Linked DNA regions of Teredinibacter turnerae T7901. The protein of the gene in region 4 interacts with the protein of the main gene of each other region in a pairwise test. Links are inferred from orthologs where the notes say so. Each region holds a gene or a part of one and is shown on either strand. Other genes may lie near its edges. The genes, in order: secB, ybgC, secG and secA.

Region 1 (4,385 bases), 1.5 Mb from region 4 along the record:
ATCTTGCTGATTCAGGAGCAGGCGCATGCCACCTTGCTGTCCCAGACGGTAGGCGGCACTAATGTGCTGGCCCACCTGCTGCTCCTGTTGCTGCTTTTTTGCACTGAGGTCACTCCGTTGGCCGCGCATTTGCTCGAGTTTCTGTTGTCGTTGCTGGAGTTGGGTTTTCAGTTGCTCGGCCTTTTCGCTCAGCTGACCCGCAGCCTTTTCGGACTCCTCCAGACTATTAAGCAAGTCATCGCGGCTGCTTTTGGTTTGCTTTAGTTCCGCCTGTAAGCGGGTGATGGCCTGTTTGATTTTCTCGAGCCGGGCACGATCAGATTGTTCATCGCTCATGGCAGCTGGGCTGGCTAGACCAATAAGTGCTGCACACAGCAGCGGTATAAATGTAAAAGCGCGTTTTCTCATAAAACAGTTCATAAAACAGTTCATAAAACAGAGTGTACCTTACTTTAGACGACGGTCGGGTATTTGATCTCAGTGAAGCGTGCGCGCATGAGTTACCCCGTTAACTGGATTTTTACGCCTTAATCTAGGATCATTGCGGCCGAAATTCTATCCCTAACCATGTACCCCAGAGGACAAGCGATATGTACAAATTGGTCTTAATTCGCCACGGTGAGAGCCAGTGGAACCTGGAAAACCGTTTTACTGGCTGGCACGACGTGGACCTGACAGACACCGGTCGCGAACAAGCGCGCAACGGTGGCCGTATGCTCAAGGAAGCCGGTTTCGAATTCGACCTGGCCTACTCCTCCGTGCTGACTCGCGCGATTCGTACTCTGAACCTGGTGCTGGAAGAAATGGGTCAGATGTGGCTGCCTGTTGAGCGTCACTGGCGCTTGAACGAGCGTCACTACGGTGCACTTACCGGCTTGGACAAAGCGGAAACTGCAGCCAAACACGGCGACGAGCAAGTTAAAATCTGGCGCCGTAGCTTTGACGTTCCACCACCCGATGTTGACGAGAGCAGCGAACACTTCCCCGCGCACGACCCACGCTACCGCGGTATCGACAAAAACGTACTGCCGAAAGCGGAAAGCCTGAAGCTGACCATCGACCGCGTGCTGCCTTACTGGCACGATGTGATTCGCCCATCCATTCTCGGTGGCAAGCGCGTTATTATCGCGGCTCACGGCAATAGTCTGCGTGCGCTGGTTAAATATCTGGATGATATGTCTGACGCAGAGATCCTTGATTTGAACATCCCAACGGGTGTGCCGCTGGTTTATGACCTGGACGCAGACCTGCGCCCAATCAAGCGTGAATACCTGGGCGATCCAGAAGCGATTAAAGCGATGATGGACGCTGTGGCCAAGCAGGGGCAGGCGAAGTAATTTCCGTGTGAAATCCGGCTTGCGTGTTCTGCGCAGGCCGCTGCCGTGCTGGTGTGTCTGCGCCAGACACGGACTTCCTGTATACTCCCGCATCATTTTTCAGCAACACCTGTTGTTGCCCTCAACTCATTCGAAGCAAAGGTCTTTTCTGTGGAAATAATGGCGTTTATTACTGAGCAGTGGTTATTGGTCAGTATTCTCGGTGTGCTGGCAGCAGCGTTGATATTTGTGGAAAGCCGCAAGGGCGGCGCGGCCCTGTCGCACCATGAAGTAACCCGCCTGGTGAACAGCGATCAAGCGGTGGTGGTCGATGTACGTGAGGCCAAAGAGTTCAGTACTGGCCATATTGTGGATGCGATTAATATTCCGTTCGCCAAGCTGGCCGATCGTCATACCGAATTAAACAAACATCGCGAAAAGACGTTGATTGTGGCCGACAAAATGGGCCAGCACGCGGGTGCTGCCGGTAAGATTTTAAAGGACAAGGGGTTTACGGTGAGCCGCCTGCAGGGTGGCATGTCGGAATGGCAGGGGCAGAATCTGCCCGTCGTTAAATAACGCTTGTAAAATTCGCGCAGTGGCCCCACATAGGGGGCAGATAAAAAGACATTTTTAAGGCATCTATCATGGCAGACGAAAATCAGACTCCAGAGCAAAACGATCAACAGGCAGACGCCAACCAGAACCGCTTCGGTATTAAGCGTATCTACATGAAAGACATGTCGTTCGAAACTCCGATGGGGGTGCAGGCGTTCCAGGTACAGTGGCAGCCCAAGGTCAACCAAGACCTGAATACTCAGGTGAATAAGCTGGATGAGAACCACTATGAAGTGGTTCTGAAGCTGACCATCACCGTTAAAATGAATGATGATAAAACCGCGTTCCTGGCGGAAGTGCACCAGGCGGGACTGTTTGAAGTGGCCGGTTTGGAAGCGCCACAATTACAGCGTTTGTTGTCCTCTGCCTGCCCGGAAATTCTGTTCCCATACGCCCGTGAGGCGCTCGACAGCCTGGCGACCCGAGGTGGTTTCCCGCCGCTGCAACTGCCGCCCATTAATTTCGATGCACTGTTTAGTCAGGCGATGAATCAGGCACAGCAGCAGGCTGAGCAAGGCCAGCAGCCGAATTAAGCAGTGCTTGCACGATGATGAAAAAGGGAGCTTCTAGAGCTCCCTTTTTTGTGCCCGGATTTTGTTGCCGGGCGGCAAATACCCAAAGCGCAGGCTTAGTCGTCGTCGGCGCCGGCCATCCCCAGCTCTTTCAATTTGCGGGTTAGCGTATTGCGGCCCCAGCCCAGCAAATTGGCTGCGTCGCGCTTGCGACCAGCGGTGTGCTTGAGCGCAGTTTCAATGAGCGCGCGTTCGAAGGTTGGCACTGCCTCGGAGAGAATCTCTTTTTGCCCGCAGGCCAGCGCTTGATCCGCCCAATGGCGCAGCGCTTTATCCCAGTCGCCAGATGGGGTTTCTGCCCGTTTCACCTCCATCAGCTCCGGCGGTAAATCCTGCACGTGCACTTCGCGTCCGGACGCCATAACTGTGATCCAGCGGCAGGTGTTCTCCAGCTGTCTGACGTTACCGGGCCAACTCAGATTGCTGAGGTAGGCTTCGGTTTCTGTGGTGAGAATCTTCGGCTCCACATCCAGCTCATTGGCGGCTTTGCGCAAAAAGTGATGTGCGAGCTTGGGGATATCTTCGCGGCGGTTGGAAAGCTTCGGCAAGTGGATGCGAATAACATTTAAGCGGTGGAACAAATCTTCCCGAAAGCGATTATCTTCCACCAGATGTTCCAGGTTCTGGTGGGTTGCTGCAATAATTCGCACGTCAACTTTAATTGCTGTGTGGCCGCCCACGCGATAGAACTCGCCGTCGGCAAGCACGCGCAACAAGCGCGTTTGGGTTTCGGCGGGCATATCGCCGATTTCATCCAAAAACAGGGTGCCGCCATCCGCTTGTTGGAAGCGGCCTTGACGTTGCGCACCTGCGCCGGTGAATGCACCTTTCTCGTGGCCAAACAATTCAGACTCGATCAGGTCGCGGGGTATCGCGGCCATGTTCAGTGCGATGAATGGCCCTTCTTTGCGTGGGCTGTGGCGATGCAGCGCGCGGGCGACCAGTTCTTTACCGGTGCCGGACTCGCCGTTGATTAACACGGTAATGTTAGATTGCGAGAGACGGCCGATAGCGCGAAACACTTCTTGCATGGCCGGCGCTTCGCCAATAATTTCGGTTTCCAGCTCGGGTTCCGGCGGGGCAATGTCCTGCTGTTGCTCTGAGGCATGGGCGAGCGCACGCTGAGTAACAGCGACTGCTTCGTCCACATCGAATGGTTTGGGCAGGTATTCAAATGCGCCACCCTGGTAAGCCGATACCGCGCTGTCCAAATCGGAATGCGCCGTCATAATAATTATCGGCAGGCTGGGGTGCTCGGTGTGCAGGTTGGAAAGCAGGGTCAGGCCATCGGTACCTGGCATGCGCACATCGGAGATAATGGCGTCCGGTTGGGTTTTATCAATGTGCAGCAGCGCTTTGTCGCCGCTCTCGAAGCTTTGGGTGGTAATCCCGGATTGTTGCAGGGCTTTTTCCAGCACCCAGCGAATCGACCTGTCGTCGTCAATAATCCATACCAGATTAGGTTTATGCATTTTCGGTATCCAGCGGTAGGTAGATGGTGAACTCGGTTTTGCCTTTACGGCTCGCGCACTCAATAATCCCCTTGTGCAAATTGACCAGGTTCTGCGCAATGGCCAAGCCCAGGCCGCTGCCATTAGCGCGGCCGGTAATCATGGGGAAAAAAATGTCTTCAATGAGCTCGGGTGGAATTCCTGGGCCATTGTCGGTAATGCTGATTTTCACCACCAAGGGGTGGTGCGTTCGGCCGATGGTGTAACGTCGCTGAACCCGGGTGCGAAACGCAATCTGTGGGTTGGCGGTACCGTTTTCCAGCAGCGACTGCATGGCATTGCGGCCAATGTTGAGCACAGCCTGAATCAGTTGAGCGCGGTCTGCGGTGAGTGGCGGAATACTGGGGTCATAATCGCGTTTGATGGTG
Region 2 (4,466 bases), 400 kb from region 4 along the record:
ATAACGACCGGCACCTTCCCGTCGTAAATCTTCAATATAGAGAATTTTAGTGGAGAAGGCCCCGCGAATACCGGTCAAGGTTTGATAAAGAACATCGCTTATTTCGTGAGCAATATCTCTGAGCTCTGCGACACTCCCTGTAATAGTTTTCTGCATCACATTGCGCTGACCGAGCACATCGTAAAGCTGGAAATCAACAATGTAGTCGTCTGCCGCACCAACCGCAGCTTCGCGTACCTGACCGATCACCAGATATTCAACACCGAGTATTCGCCAGTCCCGGTAAAAAATGTCCTGCTGTCGCGATGGAAGTGAGAGCATATCCGACGGTGCCAGTGGGCGAAAAAACCCGCTGCGCAATAAATCCGATGAAACAATCTGCTGGATATTTTCCGGCAGATCACCACTTCCCGAAAATGGAACTATGGCGATAGGGGTTGGGTTATCCATCCCCTGGGTGATCTCAATCATCAACTCGGCGCGAGTCGACAGCGATAACAGTAGAAGGAGTGGTATCAAAACCATCCGATAAATCATTGGCGTAAATCCTCCGGCTGGAAAGCCAAACTGAATTTGCGAAAGTGCCGCTCAAACACATCGATAGGAATATCTTTTACTTCGGGAATCACTTCAACTTTTTTCACCGCCGCAATAGCGGAGCGGTCGAACGCACTGTTGCCGCTGCTTTTTTTCAAATTAACGTCGATAATCCGCCCATTGGGTACCATATCAATCGTCAGTTCACACCGCATGCCGTTGCGCGCTGAGGGTGGACGACTCCACTGTTGCTCAATCCGGCGCTGGATAACATCAGCATAGCTTTGCGCGACCGTGGCAGATTCATCTGCTGCGAGCAAGCCCTGCTCTTCTTTGAGCGCTTCAGCAAACTCTTGTTGCATTCGCTCCCGCTTTTGCTGTTCCATTTCGCGCTGTTGCTGAGCGAGCTTTTCGCGCTCTTCTTTCTCACGCTGTTTTTTTTCCGCACGGCGTTTAGCTTCAGCCTCTTTATCTGCCTGAATTTTCAGCTGACGTTGCTTCTCCGCTGCGCGCTTTTGGATTTCCTGCGCTTTTCGCTGCGCCGTGAGATCGACCACTTTAGGCTTTTTAGGGGCAGAAGCCGGTTTCGCTTTTTTCTCCAGTTCGACCAACTTTGCTTCTATATATTGTGGCGCAACGACTTTACGCGGAGGCGGGGTAGAGCCGAAGTTGACAAACAATACAGCCACCACCAAGCCGTGCAAAATAACACTGACGGCGATTGGAAAAGCGTAGGATCGAGCGAGCATCAGTTAACCGGCGGCTCCGTCACCAGACCCACCGATGGCGCACCCGCAGCCTGTAACTGGGTCATCAGAGCAACCACAATACCGTATTCCACCTTGGCATCACCCCACACCAGAACGGGTGTGGCTGGCTTTTGGCGCAGCACCTTGCCCACCATGCTGGTTATTTCCGGCAAGGGTTTTGCGGTTTCCGGTTTATCGCCAAGTTTCAGGTAGTAGGTTCCGTCCGGCTTGATCGAGACGATCAACGGCTCGTCATCTTTATTGTCGATGGGGGCGGAGGGCGCCTGCGGCAAATCGACTTTGACCCCCTGCATTAAAAGTGGCGCTGTCACCATAAACACGACCAACAGTACCAACATGACGTCGATATAAGGTACGACGTTTATTTCCGCCATTGGCTTGCGCTTCTTATTGGACATAATCAGCTCTTGGCGTGGACCTGGCGATGGAGGATTGAAGAAAATTCTTCTGCGAACGTCTGATACTTGCCAGTGAGTTGCTCCGCATTTGCAGAAAAACGGTTATACGCAAGCACGGCGGGAATTGCCGCGAACAGTCCCATCGCTGTCGCTACCAGGGCTTCGGAAATGCCGGGCGCGACAGTGGCAAGTGTCGCCTGGTGTACATTCGCCAACCCACGGAATGAGTTCATAATGCCCCAGACAGTGCCAAACAAGCCAATATAGGGGCTGACAGAGGCGACGCTGGCAAGAAATGGCAGGTTGGCCTCCAGTTTTTCCTCTTCGCGACTGTGCGCAACCCGCATGGCGCGCTGGGTGCCTTCCATAATGGCATCAGGGTCTGTACTGCCCTGCTGACGCAGGCGGGTAAATTCTTTAAAGCCCGCGCGAAAAATATTCTCGATGCCATCGGTACTATGTTTATTCGCTCCACTATTACCCTGGCGATAAAGCTGCGTGAGGTCGATGCCCGACCAAAATTGCGATTCAAATTCGCGGAAAGCCTGCCGGGCGCGCCCCTGGTACATGCCACGTTGAACAATCATCACCCAGGATACGGCAGACGCCATAAACAGCAGCAGCATAACCAGCTGAACAAGAAGGCTGGCATTGAGCACGAGATTAAGAATAGAAAGAGGTTCTTGGTTCATTTACTGCGGTTCTCCCATTAATTCTTTTGCAGTAGCGATTAATTGTTTCGGCAGGGGCGTCGGTTTCATGGTGTCGCGTGTGACACAGGCCACCTTCACACGCCCACGGCACAAACAGGTGTCTCCGCGCATCACCGTTTGGGAAAAGACAATAAATGTTCGCGCTACCCGCTCAAACACCGCACTGGCCATCAGTTCATCATCGAGCCGGGCAGGTGCAAGATAATTAACTTCTGCGGAAGCGACGACCATCAGCAGGTCGCCGTTCAGTGTTGCAGCCTTGCCGTAGCCAAGAGATCGCAACAGTTCGGTGCGGGCGCGCTCCATAAATTTCAAGTAATTCACGTAGTAAACAATTCCGCCAGCGTCCGTGTCTTCTATATAGACACGCATTGGCACAGAAAATTCTTTCAAAACAGTCGTCCCTACGCTCTTAAAGGCGGGTTAACAGGCGAATATCGCCCGTTGTATGCGGTTTTCAGATTCCAGGAAGCGAATCTTGCTGCTGGCTTTCCAGGTGTTTTGGCGCCAAAATTCCAAAGTGATTATACGCGTTCTGTGTCGCCATTCGACCTCGAGGCGTTCGCACCAGAAATCCCTGCTGGATCAAATAAGGCTCCAGCACGTCTTCGATAGTGTCCCGCTCCTCACTGATTGCTGCGGCTAAGCTGTCCACACCCACCGGGCCACCACCAAACTTTTCTATTAATGCCAGCAGTAACCGTCGGTCCATATGATCGAACCCGTGGTGATCGACATTCAACATATTGAGCGCACTATCGGCGATTGCGGCGGTGATTACGCCATCGCCTTTGACCTCCGCATAATCTCTCACCCTGCGCAATAAGCGATTGGCAATCCGCGGTGTACCCCTTGCGCGCCGCGCGATCTCCATGCCGCCAGCCTCTTCCATTGCGACGCCACTGAGTTGCGCACTGCGTTTCACAATATGTGTAAGATCCTGCACGCTGTAGAATTCCAGCCGCTGCACAATGCCGAAGCGGTCGCGCAGCGGCGAGGTAAGCAGCCCCGCGCGCGTGGTCGCGCCGACGAGGGTAAATGGTGGTAAGTCCAGCTTAATGGAACGCGCTGCAGGACCGTCGCCAATCATGATGTCGAGCTGAAAATCCTCCATTGCGGGGTACAGAATTTCTTCGACAACCGGGCTTAAACGGTGGATTTCATCAATAAACAGCACATCGCCCGCTTCTAAGTTGGTCATCAGCGCGGCGAGATCGCCCGCTTTGTCCAGCACCGGGCCAGAGGTGGTTTTGAGATCGCCGCCCATTTCGGTAGCGATAATATTGGCGAGCGTTGTTTTACCCAATCCCGGCGGACCAAATACCAGAGTGTGGTCCAGAGCCTCCTCGCGCAGGCGGGCCGCCCCGATAAAAATTTCCATCTGCTCACGCACTGCGGGCTGACCAATGTATTCCGCCAGACGTTTGGGGCGAACAGCGCGGTCCAACTGGTCTTCGCGGCCACTGGCATGGCCGTCGACAATACGATCCTGATCAATCATAAATGAGCTTTCACTGGGTATAAAAACGTCGTTATTATGCCGGGATCATATTGCGCAACGCCAGCCGGATAAGATCCTCACTGCGGGTGATCTCGTCGCTGGTTACCCGGGCAACCGCCTTGCTCGCTTCCACCGGCTTGTAACCCAGAGCCACCAACGCGCTTTCGGCTTCGGCGACAATGGCGTTTTGCGAGGGAGCCGCGCTATCCAATGCGACCAGGCTTCCGGTCGCATCGACGCTCGGGGTCACCTGCCAGCTCTTAAGCTTGTCCCGCATTTCAATAATTAAGCGCTCAGCGGTTTTTTTGCCAACCCCCGGCACCTTCACCAGCGCATTCAGGTTGTCCTCGAGAATGCAGCGCACAATATCGTTGGTTTCCATCGACATGATGCCCACTGCCATTTTTGGCCCCACCCCGTTCACCTTTATTAGCATGCGGAAAAATTCACGGTCTTGCTGATCGATAAACCCAAACAGTTGCTGCGACGTTTCGCTGACAGCGAAATGGGTATGTAGAACCACTTTGGCGTCCAGCTCCGGTAACTG
Region 3 (4,380 bases), 220 kb from region 4 along the record:
ATACCCAGGGTGTGAAACTTGCGGATGATGTGGAAGCCGCGATTGAGCATCAGGTTGATCGACCAATGGTAACTGCAGAGCGGCTCGGTAAGGCGCGACGGGTTCCGGATGCGGAAGGCCGATATATCGAATTCTGCAAGGGTACCTTACCCTGGGGTTTCAGTCTCGCGGGGCTGACTGTTGTTGTGGATTGTGCCAATGGTGCGACTTACAACGTAGCGCCCAAAGTGTTCTCGGAATTGGGCGCGGAAGTCATCGCTATAAGTACCCACCCCGACGGCGAAAATATCAACCTGAATTGCGGTTCTACCAAACTGAATAACCTGCAAAAGCAAGTACTTGAATCTCATGCGGATATCGGGATCGCCTTTGATGGTGACGGCGACCGGGTGCAGTTTGTTGATGAGCGTGGCGAGGTTGTGGATGGCGACCAGCTGCTCTTTATTATCGCGGCGCATAAGCAGCGCCATGGTGGCGGCTGCAGTGGTGTCGTTGGCACCCAGATGAGTAACTTCGGTTTCGAGCTGGCACTTGAAGCGCTAAAAATTCCATTCGAACGTGCCAAGGTCGGTGACCGCTATGTTATCGAAGCGATGAACAATAATGGGTGGAAGCTGGGTGGTGAGTCATCGGGGCACATTGTTTGTGCAGACGTAACGACAACTGGCGACGGTATTATCGCTGCACTACAGGTGTTGCGTGCACTCAACGCGGAAGCTCAAACACTCTATGAGCTTAAGCAGCGGATGCAGAAAATGCCGCAGGTGATGGTTAATGTGCCAGTTAAGCGCAAGTTGAACCTCGAAGAAAACGACATGGTGCAAACGGCAATTGCCGAAGCGGAGCAGCGTATGGAAGGCCAGGGGCGCGTGTTATTGCGGCCATCCGGTACTGAACCGGTGATTCGGGTGATGGTGGAAGGGCAGCAACATGGCATGGTTTCGCAGCTCGCTCATGAACTGGCAGAAGTCGTGGGACGCGCTACGTCCTAAAAAACTTAATTGGAATCAATTAATTGCATAAGAGCGTTGTATCCTTTACGGTTCTCCGCTACTATTTGCGCCCGCTTCGCCCCAGGGCGCGAAAAATTGCTTTGGGATTTTGAGGAATTGTTTTAAAACCAACCAGTTAGGGAAGTCATCATGCGTCGTCCGATCGTAATTGGTAATTGGAAAATGAATGGCGACTATGCCGCCAATCGTGAGTTGCTCACTGGTCTTGTAGAGCAGTGGACAGGAGTACACCAGGCGGAAGTTGCTGTGTGCCCACCGTTCGTCTATCTGGCTCAGGCCGCCGAACTGTTGGAAAACACCAACATTGGTTTTGGTTCTCAGGACATCAGCAAGCAAGCATCCGGTGCTTACACCGGTGAAGTTTCCGGTCCTATGTTGTCCGACGTAGGTTGTCGTTACGCGCTGGTAGGTCACTCCGAGCGTCGCGAATACCATGGCGAAACCTCTCAATTGGTAGCGGAAAAATTCCAGGCTGCACTGGATAACGGTCTCATCCCCGTACTGTGTGTAGGCGAGTCTCTCGAAGACCGCGAGGCTGGTAAAACATTTGATGTGGTCGGTGCCCAGCTGTTGGCCGTTATCGAACACTGTGGCTTGGCCGGTGTTGCCAAAGGCATTATTGCGTATGAGCCTATTTGGGCTATCGGCACTGGCAAAACAGCCACGCCGGAAATGGCGCAGGATGTTCATAGCTACATTCGTGAAGTTATGGGGCCGGAAGGTGATTCAGTGCGTATCTTGTACGGCGGTAGTGTGAAGCCGGATTCCGCTGAAGGTCTGTTTGGTCAAAAAGATATTGACGGTGCTTTGGTAGGCGGTGCCTCCTTGAATGCCGATGACTTTGTCGCTATTTGTCGAGCGGCAGAGTAATAAACGCCGGGATAACCCCAGCGAGTAAAAATTAGAGAGTAACAGATGGAAAACATCCTATTATTAGTGCACCTGTTGACGGCCCTTGCCATCATCGGTTTGATCTTGATGCAGCAAGGTAAGGGTGCAGAGATGGGGGCCTCGTTTGGTGCCGGTGCGTCACAGACGTTATTCGGCTCTGTGGGATCTGGGAACTTTTTCTCCCGTTTAACCGCTATTGCCGCGACTATTTTCTTCGTGACCAGTTTCAGCCTTGCCGTGGTTGCCAAGCACCAGTCGAATGTGGGTGACGACGATCTGGCTTTGCCTGAACTCGAGCAGTTGGAAGATGCGTCTACCGCAACAAATAATGACGATTCTGACGTTCCAGCACTTGAAGTTGAAGGCGCAAATGTGGATACTGCCGCCGCTGATGAAGTGCCTGTGTTAGACACAGAAGAAACAACATCAAGCGACGCTGAGGACGAAGTTCCAGCAGCGCCAGCAGAGTAAAAGTTTTAGCCCAAGTGGTGGAATTGGTAGACACGCTATCTTGAGGGGGTAGTGGCGCAAGCCGTTCCGGTTCAAGTCCGGACTTGGGCACCATCTTAAAAAAGGCCAGCAAATGCTGGCCTTTTTCATTTCTAGTTTGGCTTTTTTACGTTTTCCTGCTTTTTGCAAACATACACCTTAGGCATCCGCCTTACATTCCACTGCCGGAAATCACCGCCTGCCCCTCTGTGATCGAGGCATGGATCATTGCGGCGTACCAAGCCGGTGAATTAATGCTCGGGTTACTTGGCGCAGTGGCGCTATGCCTGCGCTCTGGTTCGAGAGCAATACAACGATATAGCCGTTCTTGGTGAAGATATCCAAATTTGCGCTTATACCGTCAAATCTGCCGCTGTGACCGACAATAGTGGTTTCGGCGGTATCGTCAACTTCGAAGCCAAAACCATAGCCGTGTGCGCCTAGATTGTCGTGAACTTTGAATAGCTTTTCTGTGTTGGCTTCGCTCAACAACTGGTTCGCTAGCAAGGCCTGGGCGAACTGATGTAAATCGTCAACGGTGGAGTATCCCCCACCAGCCGGGCAGCCTCTTACTGGAATACGATACGTATTTTCCTTCCACTGGGTTTTGTCCATTGGGTTGGGAAAATAACCGGTGGCTAAATTCGGGATTGGGTCATCGAGTTCAAAACTGGCGGAATTTACCATCTGTGCTGGTGCGTAAACATGTTGTCGCACATAGTCGAAGTAGTTCTGCCCGCTAATTTTTTCGACCAGCACACCTGCCAACAGCATGCCCGTGTTGCTGTAGTGAAACTGTGTTCCCGGATTGAACTTGAGCGTTTCACTGCGTACCAGCGGTTTGTAGTCCGAAATAGATCTGTAGTGATCTTTAGGGGAGTTCTCGTACGCTTCGTTAAAGTAGCTGCCCAGGCCGGAGATGTGACTGAGCAGGTGCTCTACTTTGATATTTTGTGCGATTTCGGGTGCTAGCCAGCTGCTATCGATAAATTTTTCGATAGTGTCGTCCAGGCTAATTTTCCCCTGTTCGATCAGTTGCATTAATGCCACTGCGGTGAACATTTTATTCATCGAGCCAATATTGTACTTCGTGGTCCTGGTGTTTTTGATCTTGTAACGTTTGTTTGAGAAGCCGACTGAATCGACGAGCAGGGTTTTACTGCCGTTGGCGATTAGGATTGTGCCGGAAAATAATCCCTTGTCCTCAAGCCGTTTGGTGAGCGATTTTATTTCCCGTTTTAACTGGCGATTTGTATTGATCTTTGTGTCGATTGGGACAGTTTTAAAATCCGCATTTATGACGCTTACGCCCGTGATCTGCGTGGGATGATTTTTGGCGAAGTACAAGGTTATTTCAGTCCACAACTCAGTTTTGTCGGAGTGAACAACCGCAGATGCGTGAAAAACATTGTCGCTGAATTCAGGCTGGGAAAACGATGGCCGCTCCAGTTTGCCTTGTTCTGCAAATAATCGACTTAGCGTGGCGTAATGCATCTCAACGGGGTAAACCTCCAGAAATCCCGGGAGGTAGTGAGCGCGAATATAATCTTTTTGTGCCGCTGGATTGTTGGAGTTTACGGCATCGATAAAGCGGCTCAAACTCTCCTGTGAAGAGCGCTCGGCGTCGTTTTGAGCGAAGCACCCCAAAGAAAACGAGATAAAAAATACGCTGAGCGTTGTGGCGATAGTTTTTGCATTTCCGTACATGCGGTGGCTGACTCCTGTCTTGGGCTTTGGCTACAACTATTTTGTTGTGTTGCAGAAACTCGAAAACGGTCCCAGCGCAGGGCGTTTTCCCGTGTCTGGTGGAGAAGGCTTGGTGCTTGTCAAATTGGCGATAATTACTGTTAGGTAGGCGAGCTGTGAAAAACGCGCCGCCATTTGCCATGGGGCAATGTAAGCCCATGAAATACAAGACATTCGCAAATTTATGCCAGTATTCCATGGGCGCAGAACCAAATATCCAACTATCTAATCGACCGCTTAT
Region 4 (4,759 bases):
GTCAGTAAACGTCACGGCAGCACCCGCAGCTTTACGCTGGGCGGGTGGACTCGTGCCCTGTTATCCGCCTGTATGGTGGGTATACCTGTGGGCGCTGTGACTTTGGCTGTGTCACAACACCTCAGCTCGAATTCGTCCGATATCCTCACCGCAGAATCTACCGAAGCCTGGGAAGAAACCCTGGTGGAGCAACAGTCGCAAGTAGAGCGGGCTAAACAGGATTCCGAGCGCAAGCTCGCCGCGTTGACACTCCGCGTAGCAGAACTTCAGGCGCGCCTGGTGCGGCTGGATGCTCTCGGTGAGCGACTGACCACTATGGCCAAGCTCGATACCGGCGAGTTCGATTTTGGTCGATCGCCCGCGCGTGGCGGGCCAGAGCAGGATATCGACGAGACGACCTACGCAGCGCCAGATTTCCAGGAAGCACTGGAGCAACTGGGTGCTCAGATAGAAGACCGGCAGCAGCAGTTGGATACGCTCGAAGCTCTCCTTGCCAAGCGCAAGCTGCAGAACGATGTCTTTCTCGCTGGCAGACCTATTAAAAAAGGCTGGATGTCGTCACGCTATGGTCGTCGCAGTGACCCGTTCACTGGGCGAATTGCCTGGCATGCGGGTGTTGATTTCGCCGGCAAAGAAGGTTCGGATATCATTGCTGTGGCATCCGGCGTGGTTACCTGGTCTGGCGAGCGTTACGGTTATGGCCAGATGGTGGAGGTTAACCACGGTAATGGCTTTTCCACCCGTTATGCGCACTGTAAGGAAAACCTGGTTAAGGTTGGCGACGTAATCAAGAAGGGCCAGGTTGTCGCGCTAATGGGCTCAAGCGGCCGCTCCACGGGCCCTCATGTTCATTTCGAAGTCTACAAAAATGGTCGTACCGTCGACCCGGCAACCTATATTCATCGGGCCAGTCGTTAAGTTTTCTTCTTCTCTCCGGCGTTTACGCCTGCTCAAAACACTTCATATTTATTAGATAAATACGTAGGGCGCATGCCCCTCCAATAGTTGGATTTTCTATGATAGGCAAACTCTTCCGGGCCGTATTTGGCTCGAAAAACGATCGTGAGTTGAAAAGAATGGGTAAATTGGTGCGTAAAATTAACGCGCTGGAACCCGAATTTGAACCGTTGGACGACACCCAATTAAAGGCGAAGACGGCCGAGTTTCGCGAGCGTTTTAATAATGGCGAATCGCTAGACCAATTACTGCCTGAGGCTTTCGCCGCCGCGCGGGAGGCGAGTAAACGCGCAATGGGCATGCGTCATTTTGACGTGCAGTTGATTGGCGGCATTACGCTACACGAGGGCAGGATCGCAGAGATGAAAACCGGTGAGGGTAAGACGCTGGTCGCCACTTTGGCCGCGTACCTCAACGGTATTCCTGGTAAAGGTGTTCATATCGTTACGGTGAACGATTATTTGGCGAGACGCGATGCGAACTGGATGAGGCCGGTGTATGAGGCACTGGGAATGACAGTGGGATCTATCGTGTCCATGCAAGACCCCGCCGAAAAACGCGAGGCCTACGCAGCAGATATTACTTACGGAACCAACAACGAATACGGTTTTGATTATCTGCGCGATAATATGGCGCTGCGGAAAGAAGATCGTATGCAGCGACCACTGGCATACGCTGTTGTTGACGAGGTGGACTCGATCCTGATCGATGAGGCGCGTACGCCTCTTATTATTTCCGGTGCGGCCGAAGATAGCTCAGTACTTTATCAGGCGATAAACAAGCTGATTCCTTCATTAAAACGCCAACCGGAGGCGCCGGAAGGCGAAGAGCCGACTGAGCTGGGCCACTTCACTATTGATGAAAAAATGCGCTCAATTGAGCTTACCGAAGACGGTCATCAACTGGTGGAAGAGTTACTGATAAAAAATGGTTTGCTCGGTGAAAACGACAGCTTGTACCACGCATCCAACCTGAGCTTGCTGCACCACATTTTGTCCGGTTTGCGTGCGCATCACCTGTACCACAAAAACGTGGAATACATCGTTCAAAACGGGCAGGTGGTGCTGATTGACGAACATACCGGCCGCACCATGCCGGGTCGCCGGCTGTCTGAAGGTTTGCATCAGGCTATTGAGGCGAAAGAAGGTGTGGCGATTCAGGCGGAAAGCCAAACCATGGCATCCACCACCTTTCAGAACTATTTCCGTATCTACGACAAGCTTGCCGGAATGACCGGCACTGCCGACACTGAAGCGTTCGAATTTCGTCAGATTTACGGGTTGGACGTGGTGGTTATTCCGACCAATCGACCGGTTGCGCGTAAAGATCTGAATGATCTGATTTTCCTGAGTGTGGAAGATAAGTATGACGCGATTATCGAGGATGTGAACGAATTCCGGGGCAAGAACGCACCCGTACTGGTGGGTACAGCGTCGGTTGAAACCTCGGAAGAAATGTCTAAACGGCTGACGGAAGCGGGCATCGCGCACGAAGTACTTAACGCGAAACAGCATGAGCGTGAAGCAGATATCATCGCGCAAGCAGGTCGTCCAGGTGCGGTAACTATCGCAACCAACATGGCTGGACGTGGTACCGATATCGTTTTGGGCGGTAAGTGGCAAGCGGAAATCGATAAGCTCGAGAATCCCACCGAAGAACAGATTGCAGCCATTAAAGAGGATTGGAAAAAACGCCACGAAATTGTCCTTGAGGCAGGCGGGCTGCATATTATTGGTACCGAGCGCCACGAATCCCGTCGTATCGACAACCAGTTACGTGGCCGTGCGGGTCGTCAGGGCGATCCGGGTTTGTCCCGGTTCTATCTGTCGCTGGAAGATAATCTGATGCGCATTTTTGCCTCTGATCGCATGCGCGCGATTATGCAAACGCTGGGCATGGAAAAGGGCGAAGCGATCGAGCACCGAATGGTGACCAATGCAATCGAAAAAGCGCAGCGCAAGGTTGAAGGTCGTAACTTTGATTACCGCAAGCAGCTGCTCGAATATGACGATGTTGCCAATGATCAGCGTCGCGTAGTCTACGCCCAGCGTAATGAGCTGCTTGAAGCGGACGACATCGAAGAGGCGATTCACGGTATTCGCGAGGATGTGATCGCCGCACAACTGGAGAGTTTCGTTCCTCCGCAAAGCGTGGAGGAGCAGTGGGACATTAAAGGCCTGGAGCAGACGCTGTTAAACGATTACGGAGTGTCCGTGCCCCTGCAGCAGTGGCTGGACGAAGACAGTAAAATGGATGAAGAGGGGCTGCGCACCAAGCTCACAGAAGTGATGGATGAGATTTACGCGCGTAAATGCGAGGCCATTGGCTCCGCTATGCGTACGCTCGAAAAGCAATTAATGTTGCAGGTACTGGATACCCTTTGGAAAGAACATTTACAGAATATGGATGCGCTGCGACAAGGCATTAACCTCCGGGCATACGCGCAGCGAAACCCGAAGCAAGAGTACAAGCGTGAATCATTTACGCTATTCGAAGAGATGTTGCAGAACCTGAAATTCGACCTGACCCGGGTATTGTTCCGTGTGCAGCCTATCAGTGAAGAGCAACTGGCTGAGATGGAGCGCCGCCGTCAGGCGGAAGCCGCTGCCCGTAAGATTCAGTTGCAGCACGAGCAGGTTTCCGGCTTGGAGCCCGAGGCGGGTGAAGCACCCAGCGCAGGCGAGCCGCGATCTGAACAGCCGTATGTCCGCGCAGGAAGAAAAGTAGGGCGCAACGATCCTTGTCCCTGTGGTTCTGGTAAGAAGTTCAAGGCGTGTCACGGTAAATTAGGCTAATTATTGCTGCGCGCAGCTGTTTGCCTGCGCGCTCTTTATAACGGCGGTAGAGACAATTATGGCAGTGGGTGAGTTCGTTCTACCAGACGTGCGTCCGGTAGCTGGTGTACGCTTGGGTGTGTCGGTAGCAGGTATTAAGCAAACGGTAAGGCCCGATTGTGTTTTGATCGCCCTCAACCCGGGAACTCGGGTCGCAGGTGTGTTCACGCAGAATGCATTTTGCGCTGCCCCGGTCACTTTGTGTAGACAGTATATTGGCGATAAATCGCGGTATCTCCTGATCAACTCTGGCAACGCCAATGCGTGTACGGGAGACGCTGGTATGCATGCAGCTCGTCTGACTATGGCTGCAGTAGCTGCCGAAGGCGACGTTGCACCGGAAGCAGTGCTGCCGTTTTCCACAGGCGTTATTGGTAACCTGTTGCCCGCTGAAAAAATAGTGAATCAGGTTCCTTCGCTGTTTGCGGATTTGGCCGAGGACGGCTGGCAGCGTGCGGCGCGAGCGATAATGACAACCGATACACGCCCCAAGCTGGCAAGTAAAACACTCACGATCGCTGAACGAATGGTCACTATCACGGGCATGTCCAAAGGCGCCGGTATGATTAAGCCAAATATGGCCACCATGCTGGGTTTTATCGCGACAGATGCCGTAGTGTCGCAATCACTTCTGGAAGATATCTCTCGTATAGCCGCGAATCAGTCGTTTAACCGCATTACGATTGATGGCGATACTTCAACCAACGACTCCTGCATCCTCATGGCGACTGCAGCAGCGGGCCACCCGGAGATTGTCTCCAGAGATTGTGAAGAGTACGGACTTTTACTTGATGCTGTTTGTGAGATATACCAGTCACTGGCGCAGCAAATTGTACGCGATGGTGAGGGTGCAACGAAATTTGTCACTGTTGAAGTCAAGGGTGGCGCCACTAATAACGAATCTCTTACAGTCGCTTATGCGATTGCCCACTCACCACTGATTAAAACAGCGTTATTCGCTTCCGACC

Evidence for each region.
Region 1: the proteins of secA (region 4) and secB interact in binary tests that used the Escherichia coli proteins (3 or more experiments, as listed by UniProt). The link is inferred for Teredinibacter turnerae T7901 from one-to-one orthologs.
Region 2: the proteins of secA (region 4) and ybgC interact in binary tests that used the Escherichia coli proteins (3 or more experiments, as listed by UniProt). The link is inferred for Teredinibacter turnerae T7901 from one-to-one orthologs.
Region 3: the proteins of secA (region 4) and secG interact in binary tests that used the Escherichia coli proteins (3 or more experiments, as listed by UniProt). The link is inferred for Teredinibacter turnerae T7901 from one-to-one orthologs.

The regions. Positions count from the first base shown.
Region 1 is NC_012997.1:4,898,408-4,902,792, reverse strand. Bases 846-3,715 are described here. They hold secB (protein-export chaperone SecB), read left to right. Parts: upstream 846-1,963; coding sequence 1,964-2,467; downstream 2,468-3,715. Other genes in these bases: glnG (nitrogen regulation protein NR(I)), read right to left, coding at 2,563-3,715; TERTU_RS19650 (rhodanese-like domain-containing protein), read left to right, coding at 1,497-1,895; gpmA (2,3-diphosphoglycerate-dependent phosphoglycerate mutase), read left to right, coding at 846-1,337. Also shown: TERTU_RS19660 (murein hydrolase activator EnvC family protein), read right to left, coding at 1-420; more of gpmA, read left to right, coding at 591-845; more of glnG, read right to left, coding at 3,716-3,978; glnL (nitrogen regulation protein NR(II)), read right to left, coding at 3,971-4,385. UniProt on the Escherichia coli protein: One of the proteins required for the normal export of some preproteins out of the cell cytoplasm. It is a molecular chaperone that binds to a subset of precursor proteins, maintaining them in a translocation-competent state.
Region 2 is NC_012997.1:3,792,108-3,796,573, forward strand. Bases 1,105-4,055 are described here. They hold ybgC (tol-pal system-associated acyl-CoA thioesterase), read right to left. Parts: upstream 2,812-4,055; coding sequence 2,398-2,811; downstream 1,105-2,397. Other genes in these bases: tolA (cell envelope integrity protein TolA), read right to left, coding at 1,105-1,286; tolR (protein TolR), read right to left, coding at 1,286-1,705; tolQ (protein TolQ), read right to left, coding at 1,708-2,397; ruvB (Holliday junction branch migration DNA helicase RuvB), read right to left, coding at 2,876-3,919; ruvA (Holliday junction branch migration protein RuvA), read right to left, coding at 3,954-4,055. Outside these bases: Tol-Pal system beta propeller repeat protein TolB, read right to left, coding at 1-537; more of tolA, read right to left, coding at 534-1,104; more of ruvA, read right to left, coding at 4,056-4,466.
Region 3 is NC_012997.1:3,609,071-3,613,450, reverse strand. The notes cover bases 787-3,651. They hold secG (preprotein translocase subunit SecG), read left to right. Parts: upstream 787-1,928; coding sequence 1,929-2,375; downstream 2,376-3,651. Other genes in these bases: TERTU_RS14405 (serine hydrolase domain-containing protein), read right to left, coding at 2,619-3,651; tpiA (triose-phosphate isomerase), read left to right, coding at 1,143-1,883; glmM (phosphoglucosamine mutase), read left to right, coding at 787-992. Also shown: more of glmM, read left to right, coding at 1-786; more of TERTU_RS14405, read right to left, coding at 3,652-4,100; TERTU_RS14400 (cellulose-binding domain-containing protein), read right to left, coding at 4,380-4,380. UniProt on the Escherichia coli protein: Subunit of the protein translocation channel SecYEG. Overexpression of some hybrid proteins has been thought to jam the protein secretion apparatus resulting in cell death; while this may be true it also results in FtsH-mediated degradation of SecY.
Region 4 is NC_012997.1:3,393,687-3,398,445, reverse strand. The notes cover bases 709-3,952. They hold secA (preprotein translocase subunit SecA), read left to right. Parts: upstream 709-1,016; coding sequence 1,017-3,752; downstream 3,753-3,952. Other genes in these bases: argJ (bifunctional glutamate N-acetyltransferase/amino-acid acetyltransferase ArgJ), read left to right, coding at 3,811-3,952; TERTU_RS13470 (M23 family metallopeptidase), read left to right, coding at 709-918. In the rest of the region: more of TERTU_RS13470, read left to right, coding at 1-708; more of argJ, read left to right, coding at 3,953-4,759. UniProt on the Escherichia coli protein: Required for protein export, interacts with the SecYEG preprotein conducting channel.